4 regions of the Stenotrophomonas sp. GSD10 genome follow, and region 2 is predicted to be linked to each of the others. Evidence: predicted binding sites of a transcription regulator. Region 2 holds the regulator's gene; each other region holds the start of a gene.
What was found. Region 2 encodes sigma-54, which starts transcription at its own class of promoters, with help from an activator protein. Its sites were predicted from a motif close to TGGCACGNGCNTTGC; they were not measured.
Positions count from the first base shown of each region.

Region 1 (5,432 bases), 1.1 Mb from region 2:
TGCAGCTGCAGGCTGGCTTCGCTGCGTTCTTCGTGCTCGTCGATGCGGCTGTCCTCCACCAGCGCCAGGCTGCGCAGCAGCCCTTCGGCGCTGCTGGTACGGCCCGCCGCGCTGCCGGCCTGGAACTCGGCCGGAAGGGCCAGCTCGCAGCTCAGGGTCTCATCGAACAGTTCGCTCTCGGCCGGATGATGCAGCGAGGTGGTGGGCAGCAGGGTCATACCAGCGATTCTGCCTGCAGGTAGGCATGCGCCGCGCGAAGAGAGCGCTGGCCATCGTTCATCAGTGCCGCCACCGCATCGCGGCGCTGGCGCAGCAGGCCCAGCAGGTTCTGCTGGCGTTCGAACAGTGCCGTGAGCGGGGCGTGGTCGGCCGCGGTCAGCGGTTGGCTGAGCAGGGCATGCAGGGTGCTGTCATGGCCATCGAGCAGGCTGTCGGCCTGGTCGAACGTGTCCTCGCCCAGCGCCTTCTCGAAGGCATCCAGCTGCGCGTGCAGTTCGTGCAGGCTCATGGTGCCACCGCGGCCGGGCGGCGCTGTTCCTGCGGAATCGCGTTCCAGGCGCTGTCGATCTCGCCGAGCAGCTGCAGGGCCTCGTCCAGCGCGGCACGGTCATTGTGCAGGTTGGCTTCGGTGAGGCGCTGCAGCACGTAGTCGTAGAGCGAGGAAAGATTGGCGGCGATCTCGCCACCGGCTTCGTGATCCAGCGAGCCATTGAGGTGGCCGACGATCGCACAGACTTCGCCGATCGCTTTGCCCTTGCCGGCCTGGTCGCCGCGTTCCAGGCTGGCCAGGGCGCGGCGCACGCGCTCCAGCGCGCCGGCCAGCAGCATCGCCACCAGCTTGTGCGGATCGGCATCGGCGACCGCGCTGGTTACACCCACCTGGCGGTATTGCTCGGCGTACTGACGGCTGGAACCGTACATTCGTGATTCTCCTTGCGCTGGGCGCCGCCGGGCGATCAGGGTGATCGCAGCCGACGGCCCGGCGATGATTGCTGTTGCGTCCGTTATCGGTGCGTTGCGCGCCAAACTTGAGCGCTGCACACGCGTTGTCAGCGATTCAACTGCGCCAGCTGCTGCTGCAGTGCGGTGTTGCTCTGCTGCAGCTTGCCCATCAGGCTGTCCAGCGCGATGAACTGCTTCTTGTAGCGCTCTTCCACGCTCTTCATGCGCGTGTCGAGGTCCTTGCGGCGCTTGTCGATGTTGTCCAGGGTGGTGTTCAGGCCCTTGGTGCGTGCAACAAAGGCGCCTTCCTTGCCGACCGTGGTGCTCACGTAGCCGTCCACCAGCGAGTACAGCTGGCCAGCGCCGCCGGTGTCACCGGTAATCGCCTGGCGCACCTTCTCCGGCTGGGCGGCCAGGGTGGCTGCGAACTTGGTGGTATCCAGCACCAGGCTGCCGTCGGCATTGGGGTAGCCGCGGGTCTGCAGGCCGATCGCCTTCGGGTCCAGCCCGGAGGCGGAAAGCTCCTTCAGCACGCCGGCCATCACCGAACGCAGCTGGCTGGAGGCACCGCGCATCTGGGCATCGCCGGTCAGGGCCGATGCTTCCTTGGTCTTGGCGTCGTACTTGGTTTCCGAGTTGATCGCCGCGATCGCCGCGTTGTAGGCGGTCACGAACTCCTGCATCACCTTGGTCGCCGCAGTGGTGTCGGTGCTGATCACCACGGTGCTCTTGCCGGGCACCTTCAGGTTCAGGGTCAGGCCCGGAACGGCATCGGCCACGGTGTTGCTGGCGCTGACCACCTTGACGCCATCGATGGTCAGTTCGGCATCGGCGGCTGGGGTGTTCTGCTTCAGGCTGCCGACCAGCGCGCCCAGCTTCGGGTCGCTGCCGCCGTACTCGAGCTTGATGGCGTTGGCCGCGCCGGTCTTTTCCTGGGCGATCGACAGGTACTGGTTGTCACCGGAGGTGATCAGCGTGGCCTGCACGCCTTCCTTGCGGCCGGCGGCATCGATCTTGTTGCGGATGGTGGTCAGCGTATCGCCGTCCTCCACCTCCACGTTCATGGTCTTGGCCTTGTCACCGACACCCACGGTCAGCGTCAAGGTCCCGGCACCGAAGGTGTCGGTTTTCGGCACCGAGGTGTCGGCGATCAGCTTGTGGGCGGTGGCCAGCGAGGTCACATCGACGATGTGCGTGCCATTGGAGGCGGCGGCCTTGGTCGTGCCCAGGTCGTACAGCGCCACCGAGGCGGTCAGCACGTCCTCGGCATTGTTGAGGCCGGCCTTGCCCGAGGCGGTCACGGTGCGGGTGTCGAAGGCGGTGGTGGCCTTCAGCGCGGTCAGCGCGGTCTTCAGCTTGTCGAAGGCCGAGGTGACGGTGCCGATCGACGACAACTGCATCTTGGTCTTGGACTGCTGCAGGTTCAGCGCATTGTCGGCGGGCTTGCGGTCTGCCGCGACCAGCTGGTTGACGATGTCCGAGATGTTCAGTCCCGAGCCAATGCCACCGTATCCAAAGTCTGCCACGTCGTTTCTCCTGGTATCCGGGCCTGGCCGCGGTGCGGTGGCCCGTCGTCAACGAAAATAGCGGCCTGCGCCGCTGGGTCTTGAGGACTTCGTTGATGCATGCGCCGTGCCAACGCTCTGGCGGCGGGTTCTGGCACGCAGGTTGCAGGAGGGATGGGGCAGGGTGCGGGTGGGTTCACCGCAGGCTGCCGGGGGTCTGCAAAAACCCTCCCCCAATGCAGGGGAGGGATCAGGCTACTGACAATCGGGGGAGACGAAGCCGCCCGGTACGTACAGTCAAGAGTACAGCGCTGAAAGAGAGGTCCGCAGGGGCGGGCGATGCCAAGCCGGTTCGGGACGGTTCCCGGGCCGGGCATGGCCCGCACCTTCGAGCACCCTGGCTTCCAGGTTGCCGCTACCGTCGATTCACTTCGACGGTAGCGGCGCCTTCTGCCGTGGATCAGCGCAGCAGGCTGAGCACGCCCTGCGGCACCTGGTTGGCCTGGGCCAGCATGGCCGTACCGGCCTGCTGCAGGATCTGGGTGCGGGTCAGCTCGGCGGTTTCCTTGGCGAAATCGGTGTCCTTGATGCGGCTACGCGAGGAGGACAGGTTTTCCGACGAGGTCTGCAGGTTGGCCACGACCGAGGTGAAGCGGTTCTGGATCGCACCGAGGTCGGCACGGGTGCTGTTGATCGCACCCAGGGCCTTGTCGACCACTTCCAGTGCCTGCTGTGCGCCGAGCACGGTGCTCACGTCCAGCTTCTGCACGTTGGCGGCGGTATCGGCACCCGCGGTGTAGGCACCGGCGGCGGCAGCGGTACCCCAGGTCTTGGCGGTGCCATCAAAGTCGCTGCGCATCAGCGCGATGTCGGCAGCGGCCACGGCCTTGCCTTCCTTCACCGAGCTCAGCTTCAGGGTGCCGTCGGCATTGGCTTCGGCGTAGATGCCGGCTTCGCCGATCTTGGCGTTGATGGCGGTGGCCACGGCCTTGGAGGCATCGGCGGTGGTGGCACCGGCCTTGACTTCGACGGTGCCGATGTCAACGCCCATCACGGTGCCGGAGAAACGGGCGCCGTCGGTGCTGGCGGCCAGCGCAGCGGTTGCACCGCTGGCGAAGGTCGAGGTGCCCAGCGAGCCGGCCTTGGCGTCGATGGTCTTGTCGATGGCGATGGCCTGGCCGGCGTTGGCGCCGACCTGGAACAGCTGGCTGGAGAACGAGCCGTCCAGCAGCTTGGTGCCGTTGAAATCGGACTGCTTGGCCACGCGGTCGATTTCGCTGACCAGCTGGGTCACTTCGGCCTGCAGGGCCTTGCGGTCGCTGGCCGAGTTGGTGGCGTTGGAAGCCTGCACCGACAGCTCGCGGACGCGCTGCAGGTTGTTGCCGATTTCGGTCAGCGAACCTTCGGCGACCTGGGCCAGCGAGATGCCGTCGTTGGCGTTGCGGATGGCCACGTCGGTACCGCGGATCTGGGTGCCGAAACGCTCGGAGATCGCCAGACCGGCGGCGTCGTCCTTGGCGCTGTTGATGCGCGAACCGGAGGACAGGCGCTGGATGGTGGTGGCCAGCGAACTGCCGCTGGTGCTCAGGTTGCGCTGAGCGTTCAGCGACATCGTATTGGTGTTGATGACTTGTGCCATGGTGCTTTTCCTTTGGCGGAGGTGGAACGTGTTTCAGGATCCGGGCGCCGCATCATGCAGCGCCCGGAGATCGAGCGGCGAGCGGATCAGCGCAGCAGGCTGAGCACGCCCTGCGGCACCTGGTTGGCCTGGGCCAGCATGGCCGTGCCGGCCTGCTGCAGGATCTGGGTGCGGGTCAGTTCGGCGGTTTCCTTGGCGAAATCGGTGTCCTTGATGCGGCTGCGCGAGGAGGACAGGTTTTCCGACGAGGTCTGCAGGTTGGCCACGACCGAGGTGAAGCGGTTCTGGATCGCACCGAGGTCGGCGCGGGTGCTGTTGATCGCACCCAGGGCCTTGTCGACGATTTCCATCGCCTGCTGGGCGCCCTTCACGGTGCTGACGTCCAGGTTGCTGGCGTACTTCGCCGCCGGTGCCGCCGCAGCGGTGGTGGCGGTGAAGGTCGGCGCGGTGGCGCCGGTCCAGGTGCCCGGGGTCGCGGTGATGGCCTTGAACGAACCGTCGGCGTTGGTGCTGTCCTTGACCGAGGTCAGGGTCACGCCGGTGGTGCCGTTGACTTCGGCATAGACGCCGGTTTCGCCGATCTTGGCGTTGATCGCGGTCACCAGCGCTTCACGCGAGGCCTTGCCGGTGGCAGCGGCGTCGGCGCCCTGCTTGACCGAGACATCGGCGATGGCCACACCGTTGATGGACAGGCCGGTGGTGCTGAAGTCACCGTTGGTGCCCGGGTCGGCCAGGGCCAGCGAGTTGGTGTCGAAGCGGGCGCCGCCCAGGGCGTTGGCCTTGGCGTCGATGGTCTTGTCGATGGCGATGGCCTGGCCGGCGTTGGCGCCGACCTGGAACAGCTGGCTGGAGAACGAGCCATCCAGCAGCTTGGTGCCGTTGAAATCGGACTGCTTGGCCACGCGGTCGATTTCGCTGACCAGCTGGGTCACTTCAGCCTGCAGGGCCTTGCGGTCGCTGGCCGAGTTGGTGGCGTTGGAAGCCTGCACCGACAGCTCGCGGACGCGCTGCAGGTTGTTGCCGATCTCGGTCAGCGAACCTTCGGCGACCTGGGCCAGCGAGATGCCGTCGTTGGCGTTGCGGATGGCCACGTCGGTACCGCGGATCTGCGTGCCGAAGCGCTCGGAGATCGCCAGACCGGCGGCGTCATCCTTGGCGCTGTTGATGCGCGAACCGGAGGACAGGCGCTGGATGGTGGTGGCCAGCGAGCTGCCGCTGGTGCTCAGGTTACGCTGAGCATTCAACGACATCGTATTGGTGTTGATGACTTGTGCCATGAGGAGAGGTCCTTGAGCGGTTGCACGTGAGTTGGGTTAGGCGCCCCCGACGTGCCCCGGGGGCGACTC
Region 1 is NZ_JAOCMC010000002.1:1,800,197-1,805,628, forward strand. Features, by position in the region: gene N4G47_RS08545 (PilZ domain-containing protein) at 1-218, opposite strand, end outside; gene N4G47_RS08550 (hypothetical protein) at 215-508, opposite strand; gene fliS (flagellar export chaperone FliS) at 505-921, opposite strand; gene fliD (flagellar filament capping protein FliD) at 1,050-2,468, opposite strand; gene N4G47_RS08565 (flagellin) at 2,908-4,086, opposite strand; gene N4G47_RS08570 (flagellin) at 4,173-5,363, opposite strand.
Region 1: fliD (flagellar filament capping protein FliD) is a predicted target of sigma-54. The motif match lies at 2,566-2,580, and genes of this name have one in related genera.

Region 2 (5,432 bases):
AAGCAGCAGCTCGATGACGGCACCTGGATGGACGCGCTGGCCGACCGCATCGACTACGACATCAAGACCGAGATCATCACCCTGACCGGCAACTACAAGGTCACCAGCGCGCGCGGCACCAATGCCGGCCAGCGCATGGTCTACAACACCCGCAGCGGCGAGATGAACTCCGGTGGCGACGGCAGCCGCGTGCGCACCGTTATCCCGCCCAAGAACAAGACGCCGGCGGCGGCGCCGGCCGGGAGCAAGAAGTAATGCTCGTCGCCCAGGGCCTGCGCAAGAAGTACAAGCAGCGCGAAGTCGTCAAGGACTTCGGGCTGACCCTCGATGCCGGCGAAGTGGTCGGCCTGCTGGGCCCCAACGGCGCCGGCAAGACCACCTGCTTCTACATGATCGTCGGCCTGGTCGCCGCCGATGCCGGCAGCATCGTGCTCGACGGCAAGGACATCACCGGCGACCCGATGTACACCCGCGCCAAGCAGGGCGTGGGCTACCTGCCGCAGGAGCCGTCGGTGTTCCGCAAGCTGACCGTGGCCGACAACATCCGCCTGGTGCTGGAACTGCGCGAAGACCTGGATTCGGCCGGCCGCGAGCGCGAATTGAACAGCCTGCTCGACGAGCTGCAGCTGGGCCACGTCGCCGACCAGCTCGGCGCCAGCCTGTCCGGTGGCGAGCGCCGCCGTTGCGAGATCGCCCGAGCCCTGGCCGCACAGCCGCGCCTGATCCTGCTCGATGAACCGTTCGCCGGTGTCGACCCGATCTCGGTCGGCGAAATCCAGCGCATCGTCACCCATCTCAAGCAGCGCGGCATCGGTGTGCTGATCACCGACCACAACGTGCGCGAGACCTTGGGAATCTGTGACCGCGCGTATATCCTCGCCGAGGGCAGCGTGCTCGCCCAGGGGTCGCCGGAGGCGATCCTGGACAACGCCGACGTACGTCGCGTTTACCTTGGGGATTCCTTCAAGCTGTGATCGCAGGCGCCGGGTCCCTTTCCTTCCGTTCGGCACTGGCATGAAGACTCGGCTGCAGACATCGTTGGGACAGCACCTGGTGCTCACGCCCCAGTTGCAGCAGGCGATCAAGCTGCTGCAGATGTCCACCACCGAGCTGGAGCTGGAGATCGCCCAAGCGGTGGAAAGCAATCCGCTGCTGGACTGGGCCGACGGCAGCGACGGCAACGCGGCCAACGAGGGCAGCGACGGCAGCGACAGCGAGGCCCCGGCCGAACGCAGCGACAGCGGCGACGACTGGGCGCCGGCCGAGCTGGACTGGAGTGCCGCCGGCAGCGGCGGCAGCTTCGATGACGATGACGACACCGGCAGCGCCGCCGAGCGCGTGGCCGAAACCGAAACCCTGGCCGACCATCTGCTGTGGCAGCTGCACCTGTCGCATCTGTCGGCGCGTGACCGCAGCATCGGCGCGGCGCTGATCGATGCACTGGACGACGATGGCTACCTGCGCGAGCCGCTGGCAACCATCGCCGAAACCCTGCTGCCGGCGATCCATGCCGACGAAGATGAGATCCTGGCGCTACTGCATCGCATCCAGCGTTTCGATCCGGTGGGCGTGGCCGCGCGTACGCTGGGCGAATGCCTGCAGCTGCAGCTGGAGGTGCTGGACGAGGACACGCCCGGCCTGGCGCTGGCGCGGCAGATTGCCGCAGGCCCGCTGGAACGACTGCCGCGCAGTGGCGTGTCCGGGCTTGCCCACGAACTGAAGCAGCCGCTGGCCGAGGTCGAGACCGCCGTGGCCCTGTTGCGCTCGCTGGACCCACGCCCGGGCACGCAGATCGCGCCGCTGTCGCAGGACACCTACGTGGTGCCGGACGTCGTGGTGTGGCGGCAGAACGGTGTCTGGCGCGCGGCACTGGCCGGGCATGCCGGGCCGAAGGTGGTGATCCACCGTGGCTATGAACAGTTGATCCGCCGCTGTGGCGACGCCGATGCAGGCTATCTGCGCGCCCAGCTGCAGGAAGCGCGCTGGCTGCTCAAGGGCCTGCAGCAGCGTGGCGAGACCCTGCTGCGGGTGGTGCGCAGCCTGATCCTGCAACAGGCCGGATTCCTCGAATTCGGCGAACAGGCGCTGCGCCCGCTGACCCTGCGCGAGATCGCCGCCGAACTGGGCCTGCACGAATCGACGGTGTCGCGCGCGATCGCCCGCAAGCATGTGCGCACCCCGCGCGGCACCCTGCCGCTGCGTGCCTTCTTCGCCTCGGGCATCGATACCGACGGCGGCGGCGAGGCCTCCAGCACCGCCATCCAGGCGATGATCCGGCGCCTGATCGACGATGAGAACCCGCGCAAGCCGCTTTCTGACGCCAAGCTGGCTGACCTGCTCAAATCGTCGGGAATTCCAGTAGCGCGGCGCACCGTGGCGAAGTATCGTGAAGCCATGAACATCTCCGCCTCGCACGAAAGGGTCAGAATCGCTTGACGCACCGCCGCGCCCGGCGGAGAGGTTCATTGGCACATCCGAACACAGGAGAAACCCGATGCGCATCGAAACGTTTGGCAAAGACGTCGAAGTCACCCCGGCCCTGCAGTCCTATGTAGAGGAGAAGCTGGCCCGGATCGGAAAACACTTCGACCAGCACTGCGAAGCGCGGGTGACCCTCAAGCTGCAGAAGACCGAGCACCACGTCGACGCCAGCCTCAACATTCCGGGGCAGACCCTGCACGCCGAGGCCGGCGGCCAGACCATGTATGCCGCGATCGACGTGCTTGCGGACAAGCTTGACCGCCTGGTGATCAAGCACAAGGAGAAAAAACAGCAGCACGCACCGCTGCCGGTGGGCGACAATGGCGGCTGATCGCCACCGTTTCCCGCAGACATGCCCCTGAATGACCTCCTGGCGGCCGTGCAGACCCAGCTCTGCACGGCCACCGACCGCGACAGCGTCCTGCAGGCCGCCGCCGGGTTGCTGGCCTGCCGCCAGGCCAACGCCGAACAGATCTACCTGAACCTGTGCCAGCGTGAAGCGCTGGGCAGCACGGCGATCGGTCACGGCATCGCCATCCCCCACGGCCGCGCGCCGACCCTGGACCGCCCACGCGGCGCCCTGCTGCGGTTGGCCACCCCGGTCGACTTCGGCGGCGACGAACCGGTCGACCTGGTATTTGCGATCGCCGTCCCCGCCCATTACACGCACCAGCACCTGATGCTGCTGTCCGAGCTGGCCGAACTGTTCTCCTCGCCGGCGATCCGCCAGGCCCTGCGTGACGCCGGCGACGCCCGGGCCCTGCGCCAGGCGCTGGACCTGCCCCCACCTGCGAGCGCCGCATGAATACCAGCATCACCGCACGCGAACTGTTCGAACAGCAGCGCGAGCGGCTCGGCCTGCGCTGGGCCGCCGGCCAGTCCGGAGAGAAGCGCGAGCTGGAGGCCGGCAACACGGTCTCGCGGCGCCCGTCGCTGGCCGGCTACCTCAATGCGATCTACCCCAACAAGGTGCAGATCCTGGGCACCGAGGAGCTGTCCTGGCTGGATGCGCTGGAACCGCGCCAGCGCTGGGAAACGATCGAGAAGATCATGCAGTCGCATCCGCTGGCGCTGGTACTGACCCGCAACCAGCCCTGTCCGGAAGACCTGCGCGCCGCCGCCGATGAATCCGGCACGCCGCTGTGGCTGTCACCCAAGCGCGGCCACGAGCTGCTCAACCATCTGTCCTACCACCTGGCGCGCACGCTGGCGCCGCGGGTGATCCTGCATGGCGTGTTCATGGAGATCTACTCCATCGGCGTGCTGATCACCGGTGAGGCCGGCTCGGGCAAGAGCGAGCTGGCGCTGGAGCTGCTCAGCCGTGGCCACCGGCTGGTGGCCGACGACGCCCCCGAGTTCACCCAGATCGCCCCCGACGTGCTCGATGGCACCTGCCCGGAGCTGCTGCAGGACCTGCTGGAAGTGCGCGGCCTGGGCGTGCTGAACGTGCGCGAGATGTTCGGCGACACGGCTGTAAAGAAGAACAAGTATCTTCGGCTGATCGTCCACCTGACCAAGCCGATGACCGAACCCACGCCGCATGGCTACGAGCGCCTGACCGGCGATTCGGGCACCCGCCATGTGCTGGACCTGGACGTGCCGCTGATCACCCTGCCGGTGATGCCGGGCCGCAACCTGGCCGTGCTGACCGAGGCGGCCACCCGCCTGCATATCCTGCGTACCAAGGGCATCGACCCTGCGGCGATGTTCATCGCCCGCCACAGCAACCTGCTGGAACGGCGAACGCCCTGACCCCCTGCCCTGCCAAGAGCCTGTCCATGAGCACCGTCACTCCCACCGCCCCGACCCTGATCATCGTCAGCGGCCTGTCCGGCTCGGGTAAATCCGTCGCCCTGAAGACCTTCGAGGACCAGGACTACTACTGCTCGGACAACCTGCCGATCCACCTGCTGCCGGACTTCGTGCGCAGCCTGCTGGACAACCACGACGGCCGCGCGCCGCGCCGCTTGGCGGTGGGTATCGACGTGCGCGGCCAGGCCGACCTGAGCCAGCTGGGCGACTGGCGGCAGCTGGCCACCGACGCCGGCGTTGAAGTGAAGGTGCTGTTCTTCGAGGCCAGCGACGAGACCGTGCTCAAGCGCTATGCCGACACCCGCCGCCGGCATCCACTGAGCCAGCTCGGTCTTTCCCTGCCCGAGGCGATCGCCCGCGAACGCGAACTGACCGCGCCGCTGCGGCGCGAAGCCGACGCGGTGATCGATACCAGCAGCCTCAATGTGCATCAGCTGCGCCGTCGCATCATCACCGAGTTCGCGATGGGCCATGCCACCAGCCTGTCGCTGTTGTTCGAATCGTTTGCCTACAAGCGTGGCGTGCCGGCCGAAGCAGACTTCGTGTTCGACGCACGGGTGCTGCCCAACCCGCACTGGGATCCCGACCTGCGCGCGCTCAGCGGCCGCGAACCCGGCGTGCGCGACTACCTGGAGGCGCAGCCGGATGTGCAGCGCTATCTGGCCCAGCTGATGGACTTTCTCGATACCTGGCTGCCGAAGCTGGGCGACGGCACCCGCAGCTACGTGACCGTGGCCTTCGGCTGCACCGGTGGCAAGCACCGCTCGGTATTCCTGGCCGAGCGCATGGCGCGGCATGCGCGCGAGATGGGCTGGGAAGACGTGGCGACCTACCACCGCGAACAGGATTGAGGGCGTCGGCCGGGCTGCGCCCGGCACCGACCGGTCGTGCCGGTCGCTGGCCGGCAACAGCATCTGCAAAAGCAAAAGCAGAAGCGGCATTCCGTGGGATGGCGGGGCGGGTCCGGTTACGGGGGACGCAGTAAACCCATCCATGGGGGCTTGGCCGCGGCATCCATGCCGCGGACACCCCGCAACCGGACCCACCCCGCCTCTGACAGACTCCGTGTGCTGTTGGTGCGTGTCGACCGCTGTTGGTGGGTGTCGACCTTGGTCGACACTGCAGACCCACGCCATGCG
Region 2 is NZ_JAOCMC010000002.1:687,735-693,166, reverse strand. Features, by position in the region: gene lptA (lipopolysaccharide transport periplasmic protein LptA) at 1-255, shown strand, start outside; gene lptB (LPS export ABC transporter ATP-binding protein) at 255-974, shown strand; gene N4G47_RS03385 (RNA polymerase factor sigma-54) at 1,015-2,436, shown strand; gene hpf (ribosome hibernation-promoting factor, HPF/YfiA family) at 2,495-2,812, shown strand; gene N4G47_RS03375 (PTS sugar transporter subunit IIA) at 2,834-3,286, shown strand; gene hprK (HPr(Ser) kinase/phosphatase) at 3,283-4,233, shown strand; gene rapZ (RNase adapter RapZ) at 4,260-5,144, shown strand.

Region 3 (5,432 bases), 1.1 Mb from region 2:
CAGCGGCCGCCCACGGCGAGGCCACGGCCAGCGCGATGGCAAATAGAGTTGTGACCCGGCGCATGGCGCCTCCTGTCGAGGGGATCTGGCCCAGGAGCGTGCAAGGGGTGTGCCAGAGGGGTTTGTGTAGAGTCGAGCTTGCTCGACTGGACGTAAATGCAGTCGAGCAAGCTCGACTCTACAAGAGCGGGGTCGAGCACAAAGCGCTCAAGTTCCGCCGCTGCGGCGCCGATACAGCAGCCATGTCCCATGACCTGCTCAACCGGATCGACCAGCGGACCCGACTGGCCGGTCACAATCGCCTGGCGCTGCTGCTGTTCCGTCTCGGCGGACGTCAGCTTTTTGGCGTCAACGTCTTCAAGGTGCAGGAAGTCCTGCGTCGCCCGGAACTGTTCCAGGTGCCGGGGCTGCCGAGCCAGTTTGCCGGCGTGGCCGACGTGCGCGGGCGCTCGGTGCCGGTGCTGGACCTGGGCCTGGCCATCGGCCACCCCGAACGTGAGCCCGACGCGGATACCGCCCCCGGCTACCTGGTCGTCACCGAATTCAACCGCTCGATCCAGGGCTTCCTGGTCAGCGGCGTGGAGCGCATCGTCAACATCGCGGTGGAGGACATCCACCCGCCGCCGGAGCTGGGCGCCGAATCGAGCTACCTGACCGCCGTGACCCGTTTCCAGGGCGAGCTGATCCAGGTGATCGACGTGGAAAGCGTGCTGGCCGACATTGCCCAGGTCCGCGGCGAAGCGGTACTGGACCCGGCGATGGCGATGCCGGCCGACGGCCCGCAGTTGCAGGTGCTGGTGGTGGACGACTCGCGCGTGGCCCGCCAGCAGATCCGCAGCGTGCTGGACCAGCTGGGCGTGGGTGCCACCCTGCTTTCCGACGGCAAGCAAGCGCTGGACCACCTGCTGCAGATCCACGCCTCCGGTGAAAACCCGGCCGAGCGCTATGCCATGGTCATCTCGGACATCGAGATGCCGGCCATGGACGGCTACACGCTGACGACGGAAATCCGGCGCCATCCGGGCCTGGCCGGCCTGTACGTGCTGCTGCACACCTCGCTGTCGGGCGTATTCAACAATGCGATGGTAGAGCGCGTCGGCGCCAACGCCTTCGTCGCCAAATACTCGCCTCACGAACTGGCTGATTTCGTGCTGGACCGCCTGCGCAAGGTGGCACTGGCAGCCTGAGATCACTGATCCGGTAGTGCCGGCCGCTGGCCGGCAACCGCAGATCTATCGGGGAGCCGGCCAGCGGCCGGCACTACCGTCTCGAATTTGGCACACCCCTTGCAGCTCCCCGGGCAACGTTCCCGTGGGAGTGCACCGTGCGCAACCTGATTACCGACTACCTGGGCGTCCACGCCCAGGCCATGCCGTTGCGCGAACAGCGGATGAAGCTGATCGCCAGCAACCTCGGCAATGCCGACACTCCCGGCTACAAGGCCCAGGACCTGGACTTCGATGCCGCCCTGCGCCACGCCCAGGGCCAGAATGCCAACGGCCTGATGACCACCACCAACGAACAGCACTACGAAATCAGTAGTGGCCTGAACCCGTTCCAGGTGGCCCGTGAAGGGGTGCAGCCCAGCCTCGACGGCAACACCGTCGACCCCGATGCCGAGCGTGCGGCCTATGGCCGTGCCGCCCTGGAGTACCGCGCCTCGCTCAGCTTCGTCGAGAGCAAGGTGCGTTCCATGCTGACCGCGATCACGGGGCAATAAGCCATGAGCAACCTGCCGATCTTCGATATCGCCGGCTCCGCACTGCAGGCGCAGTCGGTGCGCATGAGCACCATCGCCTCCAACCTCTCCAACGCCGACACCGTCGCCGGTTCCGCCGACGCCGTGTACAAGCCACTGGAGCCGATCTTCCAGGCCGTCACCAGCAAGAACGATCCGAACATCACTTCGGTGAAGGTCAAGGAGATCACCCAGAGCGAAGCAGCGCCGATCAAGCGCTACGAGCCGGGCCACCCGCTGGCCGATGCCGATGGCTACATCTACCAGCCCGACGTCGATCCGGTGGCGCAGATGGTCAACCTGATCTCGACCTCGCGCAATTACCAGGCCGGCGTGGAGATGCTGACCACCGCCAAGGAACTGGCCCTGGCCACCCTGACCATGGGCCGTTGAGGCCCGCAGTACCGGATACCGCCATGACCACCGCCGTCAACAACCAGACCAGCCAGGACGTCTACAGTGCCCTCGGCCTGAACGCCCCCAACAGCAACGCGACCAAGAAGAAGAACACGCTGGACCAGGCCGATTTCCTGCGCCTGATGACCGAGCAGCTGCAGCACCAGGATCCGCTCAAGCCGATGGACAATACGCAGATGGTTGCGCAGATGGCGCAGATGTCGACCGTGCAGGGCATCACCGATCTGAACAAGACGGTCAAGGGCTTCCAGGAGTCGATGGCCAGCGACCAGGTGCTGCGGGGTGCCGCGCTGGTCGGCCATCAGGTGCTGGTGCCCTCTGAAAAACTGGTGCTGGAGAAGGAAGGCAACGTGGAAGGCACGGTGGCCGCGCCGTCGGCCGGCATCATCACCGTGGACATCACCGACGCCAATGGCGCCAAGGTCACCTCGCTGAGCGTGGAAGCCAAGGCCGCCGGCGAGACCGCCTTCCAGTGGGACGGCAAGGATGCCAACGGCAAGCGCATGGAACCGGGCAAGTATTCCATCGTCGCCAACCACGTCGACACCGCCGGCAAGAGCACCAAGTTGTCCACCTATGTGCAGGCGCCGGTGGAAAGCGTGACCGTCGGTTCTGACGGCCTGTACCTGAACCTCAAGGGCCTGGGCACGGCCCCGATCGACTACGTGCTCCGCGTCAGCTGAGCCGCACATTCCGCATCAACCAGGAGCATCCCATGGGCTTCAATGTCTCGCTGTCCGGCATCAATGCCGCCAACACCGACCTGAGCGTCACCGCCAACAACGTCGCCAACGTCAACACCACCGGCTTCAAGCAGTCGCGTGCCGAGTTCGCCGACCTGTTCGCCTCCACCAGCTATGGCCTGTCGACCAACCAGACCGGCTCGGGCGTGCGCGTTTCCAACGTCGCCCAGCAGTTCATCCAGGGCCACAACGAACAGACCGGGCGCAGCCTGGACATGGCCATTTCCGGTGAGGGCTTCTTCACCATGAACATGAACGGCTCGCGCGTGTACTCGCGCGCCGGCAACTTCCAGACCGATTCGTCCGGCTATGTGGTCAACCCGCAGGGCGCACGCCTGCAGGTGTTCGCGCCGAATGCCGACGGCACCAATTTCGATGCCGGCCGCCTGGTCGACCTGCAGCTGCTGACCACCGACAGCCCGCCGAAGCAGACCAGCGAAGTGAAGGTCGGCTTCACCCTGCCGGCCAATGCCAAGCAGCCGACGGTCGCCACCTTCGATCCGACCGATTCCAACAGCTACAACCACTCCAGCGGCGGCATCACCGTGTATGACTCGCTGGGCGTGAGCCATATCCAGGTCTCCTACTTCGTCAAGGGCGCCAACCCGAACGAGTGGACCGTGCGCAATTACGTGGACGGCCAGCCGGCCGGCACCCCCACGGCGGTCACCTTCGACAACAGCGGCAAGCTGACCAGCCCGGCCAACGGCAAGGTCAGCCTGGGCACCTTCACCCCGACCACCGGTGCCGGCCAGCTGAACATGACGCTGGATATCGGCGGCTCGACCCAGTACGGCGAGAAGTTCGCGCTGCGCAACACGCAGCAGGACGGCTATGCCGCCGGCAAGCTCAACGAGATCACCGTGTCCGAATCGGGCGTGGTCTACGCCCGCTATTCCAACGGCGACGACAAGCCGCTGGGCCAGGTCGCGCTGACCACCTTCAACAACACCCAGGGCCTGGAATCGAAGGGCAACAATCTGTGGGTGGAGACCTTCGAATCGGGTACGCCGCGCACCGGCATGCCCGACACCTCCAACCTCGGCAAGATCCAGGCCGGCTCGCTGGAGGCGTCCACCGTGGATCTCACCGAGCAGCTGGTCAACATGATCACCGCGCAGCGCAACTTCCAGGCCAACGCGCAGATGATCACCACCCAGGACCAGATCACCCAGACGGTCATCAACATCCGTTGATGACCCGCTGACCCTGTCACGGAACTCCCCGCATGGATAAAGCCCTTTACGTGGCGATGACCGGTGCCCGCGCCTCCCTGCAGGCGCAGGGAACGCTCAGCCACAACCTCGCCAACTCGGACACCCCCGGCTTCAAGGAAGCGCTGGCCAACACCGAAGCCTTCCCGATCCGCGGCCCGGGCTTTGCCTCGCGGGTGGATGCGCTGCACGTCGACGCCGGCTTCAACCGCCGGCCCGGCGCGCAGCACATCACCGGCAAGCCGCTGGACCTGGCGCTGCAGAGCGGCAACTGGCTGGCGGTGCAGGCCAGCGACGGCAGCGAAGCGTATACGCGCGGCGCCGCCCTGTCGGTGACGCCGAACGGCCAGCTGGTGACCTCCGGTGGGCGCACGGTGCTGGATGACAACAACAACCCGATCGCCATTCCGCCCTACCAGGCGATGGAGATCGGCGCCGACGGCACGATCTCGATCATCCCGCAGGGCGAAGGCCCGCAGACGATGGCGCAGATCGGCCGGATCAAGGTGGTACAGGCCCCGGACGAGCGCCTTGAGCGCGGCCTGGATGGCCTGTTCCGCAACACCGACCCGCGCCAGCCGTTCGCGCCCGCCCAGGGTACGGCGGTGCACAGCGGCCAGCTGGAGGGCAGTAACGTTGATGCCGCCGGCGCGCTGGTGCAGATGATCCAGCTGCAACGCCAGTACGAAATGCAGGTGCAGGTGATCAAGCACGGCGATGACAACGCGCGCAGCGCCAACAGCCTGCTGCGCCTGGGCAGCTGACGGAATTCCGGCACCGGCAGGCACCGGCGCTGGCACACCGCTTGCACACCCCTACCAAGGGCCGCACCACGCGGCCGGCTTCACCAGACAGGACAGCGAAGATGAACCAGGCATTGTGGATCGCGAAAACCGGACTGGATGCGCAGCAGATGCGCATGTCGGTGGTTTCCAACAACCTCGCCAACACCAACACCACCGGCTTCAAGCAGGACCGTGCCAGCTTCGAGGACCTGCTGTACCAGCAGGTGCGCCAGCCCGGCGGTTCCTCTTCGGCACAGACGCAGCTGCCGACCGGCCTGCAGCTGGGCACCGGCGTGCGCGTGGTCGCCACCGCCAAGAACTTTGAACAGGGTGGCCAGCAGCAGACCGGCCGCGCACTGGACGTGATGGTCAACGGCCGTGGCTTCTTCGAAGTGCAGATGCCCGACGGCAGCTCGGCCTACACCCGCGACGGTTCGTTCAAGATCAACCAGGACAGCGAGCTGGTGACCAACAGCGGCTATCCGGTGCAGCCGGGCATCCAGATTCCCGAGGGTGCGCAGTCGGTGACCATCGG
Region 3 is NZ_JAOCMC010000002.1:1,813,743-1,819,174, reverse strand. Features, by position in the region: gene flgA (flagellar basal body P-ring formation chaperone FlgA) at 1-64, opposite strand, end outside; gene N4G47_RS08635 (chemotaxis protein) at 243-1,187, shown strand; gene flgB (flagellar basal body rod protein FlgB) at 1,325-1,720, shown strand; gene flgC (flagellar basal body rod protein FlgC) at 1,724-2,131, shown strand; gene N4G47_RS08620 (flagellar hook assembly protein FlgD) at 2,155-2,838, shown strand; gene flgE (flagellar hook protein FlgE) at 2,871-4,094, shown strand; gene N4G47_RS08610 (flagellar basal body rod protein FlgF) at 4,127-4,876, shown strand; gene flgG (flagellar basal-body rod protein FlgG) at 4,978-5,432, shown strand, end outside.
Region 3: flgB (flagellar basal body rod protein FlgB) is a predicted target of sigma-54. The motif match lies at 1,276-1,290, and genes of this name have one in related genera.

Region 4 (5,432 bases), 3.7 Mb from region 2:
CCACGAAACCGATCACGATCGCGCCGAGCGGACCGACGGTGCCACACGCCGGGGTGATGCCGACCAGGCCGGCCACCGCGCCCGAGGCCGCGCCCAGCGCCGACGGCTTGCCCTTGCTGATCGCTTCCACCAGCGTCCAGCCGAGCACCGCTGCGGCAGTGGCCAGCACGGTGTTGAGGAAGGCCAGCGAAGCGACGGTATCGGCCGCAGCGGCCGAACCAGCGTTGAAGCCGAACCAGCCCACCCACAGCAACATCGCGCCGATATAGGTGAAGGGCACGTTGTGCGGCTTCAGTGCGGTCTGGCCGTAACCCAGGCGCTTGCCGACGAACCATGCGGCGACCAGGCCAGCGACACCTGCGTTGATGTGGACCACGGTGCCGCCAGCGAAGTCGATCGCGCCCAGCTCACCCAGGTAACCGCCGCCCCAGACGATGTGCGCCATCGGGATGTAGCTGAGGGTGAACCACAGCGCCGAGAACAGCAGCACCGCGCGGAACTTGATGCGTTCGGCGAAGGCACCGACGATCAGCGCGGTGGTGATGCCGGCGAAGGTCGACTGGAAGGCGACGAACAGATAGTCCGGCAGGCCCTTGATCGGCGTGTTGCCCACCGACTCGGGGGTGAAGCCCTTGAGGAAGGCGAATTCGGTGAACGAGCCGAAGAACGGATTGCCGGCACTGAACACTGCGCTGTAGCCGTAGGCCACCCACAGCAGCAGCACCAGCGAGAACACCACCAGGATCTGGCTGAGCACCGACAGTACGTTCTTCGAGCGCACCAGGCCGCCGTAGAACAGCGCCAGGCCTGGTACCACCATCAGCAGCACCAGCAGGGTGGAGGTGAGCATCCAGGCCACGTCGCCGTGGTCGAACGCAGGCGCAGCGGCTTCAACGGCCGCCGGTGCGGCCGCGGCCGGGGCCTGCAGCGGTTCAACGGCCACGCTTTCGCTCGGCAGCGGCGAGACCTGGGCCTGGGCATGGGCACTGCCCGGCCAGGCACCGGCAGCCAGCGCGCTGAGCAGCATCAGCAGGCACACCAGGTGGAACCGGGCTTGCCACCCGGTGAGAAGGCGCATCTTCATGGGGGAGTCTCCGGAAGGGGGTTACAGCGCGTCGGCGCCGATTTCGCCGGTGCGGATGCGGATGACCTGTTCGACGGCGGTGACGAAGATCTTGCCGTCACCGATCTTGCCGGTGCCTGCCGACGACTGGATCGCTTCGATCACCGCGTCGGCGCGCTCGTCGGTGACCACGGTTTCGATCTTGATCTTGGGCAGGAAGTCGACGACGTACTCGGCGCCGCGATACAGCTCGGTGTGGCCCTTCTGGCGGCCGAAGCCTTTCACTTCGGTCACGGTGATGCCCGACACGCCGGCATCGGACAGGGCCTCGCGGACCTCGTCGAGCTTGAACGGTCGGATGATGGCGGAGATCAGTTTCATGCGCATGTCCCGATGGTGGATGGGGCCAGCGCGCCAGTGCGCGTTGGCTTCAGGCAACCACGGGCCATCACGGTGATGGCCGTGGCTGTTGCACCGGACACGTACTGGGCCGGGACGGCCGTGCCTCTCTCCTTGCACGACCGACGCGGGAGGGAGGGCGGCCCTGGTCGCGTATCCGGTCTCTCTCTTGCCCCTGGATAAGCGGATTGAAGTTCAGCGGACTAACAGTCCGCTCTACCACCGTCCGCTCTACAACGGCGGGCCTGCGCCCGCCTTGCGGCTCCCCAGCCGCGAAAGCGGAAGCGATGGCGGCGGGTGGGAGGGGAAGCCCACCGCCATCGCGTCCGGTCAGCTGGCGTAGTACAGCTGGTATTCCAGCGGGTGGGTGGCCGCGCGGAACTTGGTCACTTCCTGCATCTTCAGCGCGATGTAGCCGTCGATGAAGTCATCGCTCATCACGCCACCGGCCTTGAGGAACTCGCGGTCCTTGTCCAGCGCTTCCAGCGCCTGGTCCAGCGAGGAGCAGACCTGCGGGATCAGCTTCTCTTCTTCCGGCGGCAGGTCGTACAGGTCCTTGTCGCTCGGTGCGCCCGGGTCGATCTGGTTCTTGATGCCGTCCAGGCCGGCCATCATCAGCGCGGTGAAGGTCAGGTAGCCGGACTGGATCGGATCGGGGAAGCGCATTTCAATGCGGCGCGCCTTCGGGTTGGACACCCACGGAATGCGGCACGAGGCCGAGCGGTTGCGCGCCGAATAGGCCAGCATCACCGGCGCTTCGAAGCCCGGCACCAGGCGCTTGTAGCTGTTGGTGCCCGAGTTGGCGAAGGCGTTGATGGCCTTGGCATGCTTGAAGATGCCGCCGATGTACCACAGCGCCAGCTGGCTCAGGCCGCCGTAGCCGTCACCGGAGAACAGGTTGGTGCCGCCCTTGGACAGCGACTGGTGCACGTGCATGCCGCTGCCGTTGTCGCCGACGATCGGCTTGGGCATGAAGGTGACGGTCTTGCCGTTGCGGTGGGCGACGTTCTTGATGACGTACTTCATCCGCAGCAGTTCGTCGGCCTTCTGCACCAGGGTGCTGAACTTGGTGCCGATCTCGCACTGGCCAGCGGTGGCCACTTCGTGGTGCTGCACTTCCACTTCGATGCCGACCTGTTCCAGCGTCTTGCACATTTCAGCGCGCAGGTCGTGCAGGGTGTCGGTCGGCGGAACGGGGAAGTAACCACCCTTCACGCCCGGACGGTAGCCGCTGTTGGCGCCGTCGTACTTGGCGCCGCTGTTCCACGCGGCTTCCTCGGAGTCGACCTTGAAGAAGGTGTTGCCCATTTCATTGGCGAAACGGACCGAATCGAAGATGAAGAATTCCGGCTCCGGGCCGAAGAACGCGGTTTCGGCGATGCCGGAGGACTTCAGGTAGGCCTCGGCGCGCTTGGCGATGCCGCGCGGGCAGCGGCCGTACGGCTGCATGGTGGCCGGGTCGAGGATGTCGCAGCTGATCACGATGGTCGGATCGGCGTAGAACGGATCGACGTAGGCGCTGGCCGGGTCCGGCAGCAGCACCATGTCCGACTCGTTGATGCCCTTCCAGCCGGCGATCGAGCTGCCATCGAACATCTTGCCTTCTTCGAACAGCGACGGCTCGATGATGCTGACCGGGAAGGTCACGTGCTGCTCGACACCACGCATGTCGACAAAGCGCAGATCGACGAATTCGATCTGGTTGTCCTTGATCAGCTTCTCAACGTTTTCCACGGACATCGGTACGACCTCGGATGGGGATGAATGCCTGCTGAGGTACAGCAACGACCGTGCCAACTTTTCGCAGGCTGCAAGTCATTGATTTCAAAAAGGCTGCCCCGTGAGGGTGCAGAACGGTGCGCACCAAACGGGTGCACCCATCACCAGACGCACCCGTTTGGTGCAGCGGGGATCGTCTATCCTCTCGACCTTCTTCCTTCCGCCGCGCGTGCACGCACCGTCCATGTCCGACCTGCTCTCCGCCCTGCTGCTGGGCATCCTCGAAGGCCTCACCGAATTCCTGCCGATCTCCAGCACCGGCCACCTGCTCATCGCCCAGCACTGGCTGGGTGCCCGTTCGGACTTCTTCAACATCGTCATCCAGGCCGGCGCGATCGTGGCCGTGGTGCTGGTGTTCCGCCAGCGCCTGCTGCAGCTGGCCACCGGCTTCGGCCAGCGCGAGAACCGCGACTATGTGTTCAAGCTCGGCGCAGCGTTCCTGGTCACCGCCGTGGTCGGCCTGGTGGTGCGCAAGGCCGGCTGGTCGCTGCCGGAAACGGTCAGCCCGGTCGCCTGGGCATTGATCATCGGTGGCGTCTGGATGCTGCTGGTGGAGGCTTACACCGCGCGCCTGCCCGACCGTGACCAGGTGACCTGGACGGTAGCGATCGGCGTGGGCCTGGCGCAGGTGGTGGCCGGTGTGTTCCCCGGCACCTCGCGCTCGGCCTCGGCGATCTTCCTGGCCATGCTGCTGGGCCTGAGCCGCCGCGCGGCCGCCGCCGAGTTCGTGTTCCTGGTCGGCATTCCCACCATGTTCGCCGCCAGCGCCTACACCTTCCTGGAAATGGCCAAGGCCGGGCAGCTGGGCAGCGAGAACTGGACCGAGGTGGGCGTGGCCTTCCTTGCCGCAGCCGTCACCGGCTTCGTCGTAGTGAAGTGGCTGATGGGCTACATCAAGTCGCACAAATTCACCGCCTTCGCCGTGTACCGCATCGCGCTGGGCGTGGCGCTGCTGCTGTGGCTGCCGTCTGGCAGCTGAACCGCGCCAGGGCACGGCAACCCCATTGCCGGCCCCACCCCGTTTCCCCACGGTTCCCCAAGGAGAATCACCATGAACCGCAAGCTCACCCTGCTCCTCCCGCTGGCCCTGATGGCCGCCTGCAGCCAGACTCCGGCCCCGGCCGGCACCGGCGGCGACGACGTGGCCCCGGCCGCAGCCAAGGCAGCGGACCAGCAGACGCTGGCGCACCTGGATGCGCAGCGCCTGCAGAGCCAGCACTGGCTGCTGCAGCAGGCCACCGGCGCCGACGGCAAGCGCATCGACGCGCTGTTCGCCCGCGACGACAAGCCGGTCACCCTGGACTTCGCCGATGGCCGCCTGTCGGTCAGCAATACCTGCAACCGCATGGGCGGCGGCTACACCCTGGCCGACGGCAAGCTGACGGTCAGTGCGATGGCCTCGACCCTGATGGCCTGCACCGACAAGGCGCTGATGGCGCTGGACGAGGCCGTGTCGAGCCGCCTGCAGGGCGAGCTGAAGGCCGAGCAGGATGCCGACGGCAAGCTGACCCTGACCACCACCAAGGGCGACGTACTGGTGTTCAACCCGGAACCGACCGCTGAAACCCGCTACGGCGGTGCCGGCGAAACCGTGTTCCTGGAAGTGGCGGCCAAGACCCAGAAGTGCTCGCACCCGCTGATCCCGGACTACCAGTGCCTGCAGGTGCGTGAAGTGAAGTTCGACGACAAGGGCCTGAAGCAGGGCGAGCCGGGCAAGTTCGAGAACTTCTACGGCAACATCGAGGGTTACACCCACGAAGACGGCGTGCGCAACGTGGTGCGCGTGAAGCGCTACGAAGTGAAGAATCCGCCGGCCGATGCGCCGTCGCAGGCGTACGTGCTGGACATGGTGGTCGAGTCGGCCATCGAGAAGTGATGTAGAGCCGACGGTCAGTCGGCTGACGTCAGAAGGGCGGCCGAAAGGCCGCCCTTCTTCGTTGCACGTTGTAGAGCCGAGCCCACGCTCGGCTGAACGTAGAAGCAGTCGAGCAAGGCTCGACTCTACAAAGGGCCTCAGGCCAGCGCCGGGTTCAGCGTGTAGGTGCCGTGCAGTGCCGCTTCGGCCAGCACGTGGCCGTGCATGGCGCGGTAGGCATCGGCGGCGGTGAAGCGCGCCGGCAGCTGCAGCGACGCCACATCCAGCGCGAACACCCGGAAGAAGTAGCGGTGCAGGCGCTCGTCGTTGAACGGC
Region 4 is NZ_JAOCMC010000002.1:4,359,002-4,364,433, reverse strand. Features, by position in the region: gene N4G47_RS20255 (ammonium transporter) at 1-1,084, opposite strand, end outside; gene N4G47_RS20250 (P-II family nitrogen regulator) at 1,106-1,444, opposite strand; gene glnA (type I glutamate--ammonia ligase) at 1,793-3,202, opposite strand; gene N4G47_RS20240 (undecaprenyl-diphosphate phosphatase) at 3,426-4,220, shown strand; gene N4G47_RS20235 (DUF4377 domain-containing protein) at 4,293-5,117, shown strand; gene N4G47_RS20230 (YbhB/YbcL family Raf kinase inhibitor-like protein) at 5,255-5,432, opposite strand, start outside.
Region 4: glnA (type I glutamate--ammonia ligase) is a predicted target of sigma-54. The motif match lies at 3,244-3,258, and genes of this name have one in related genera.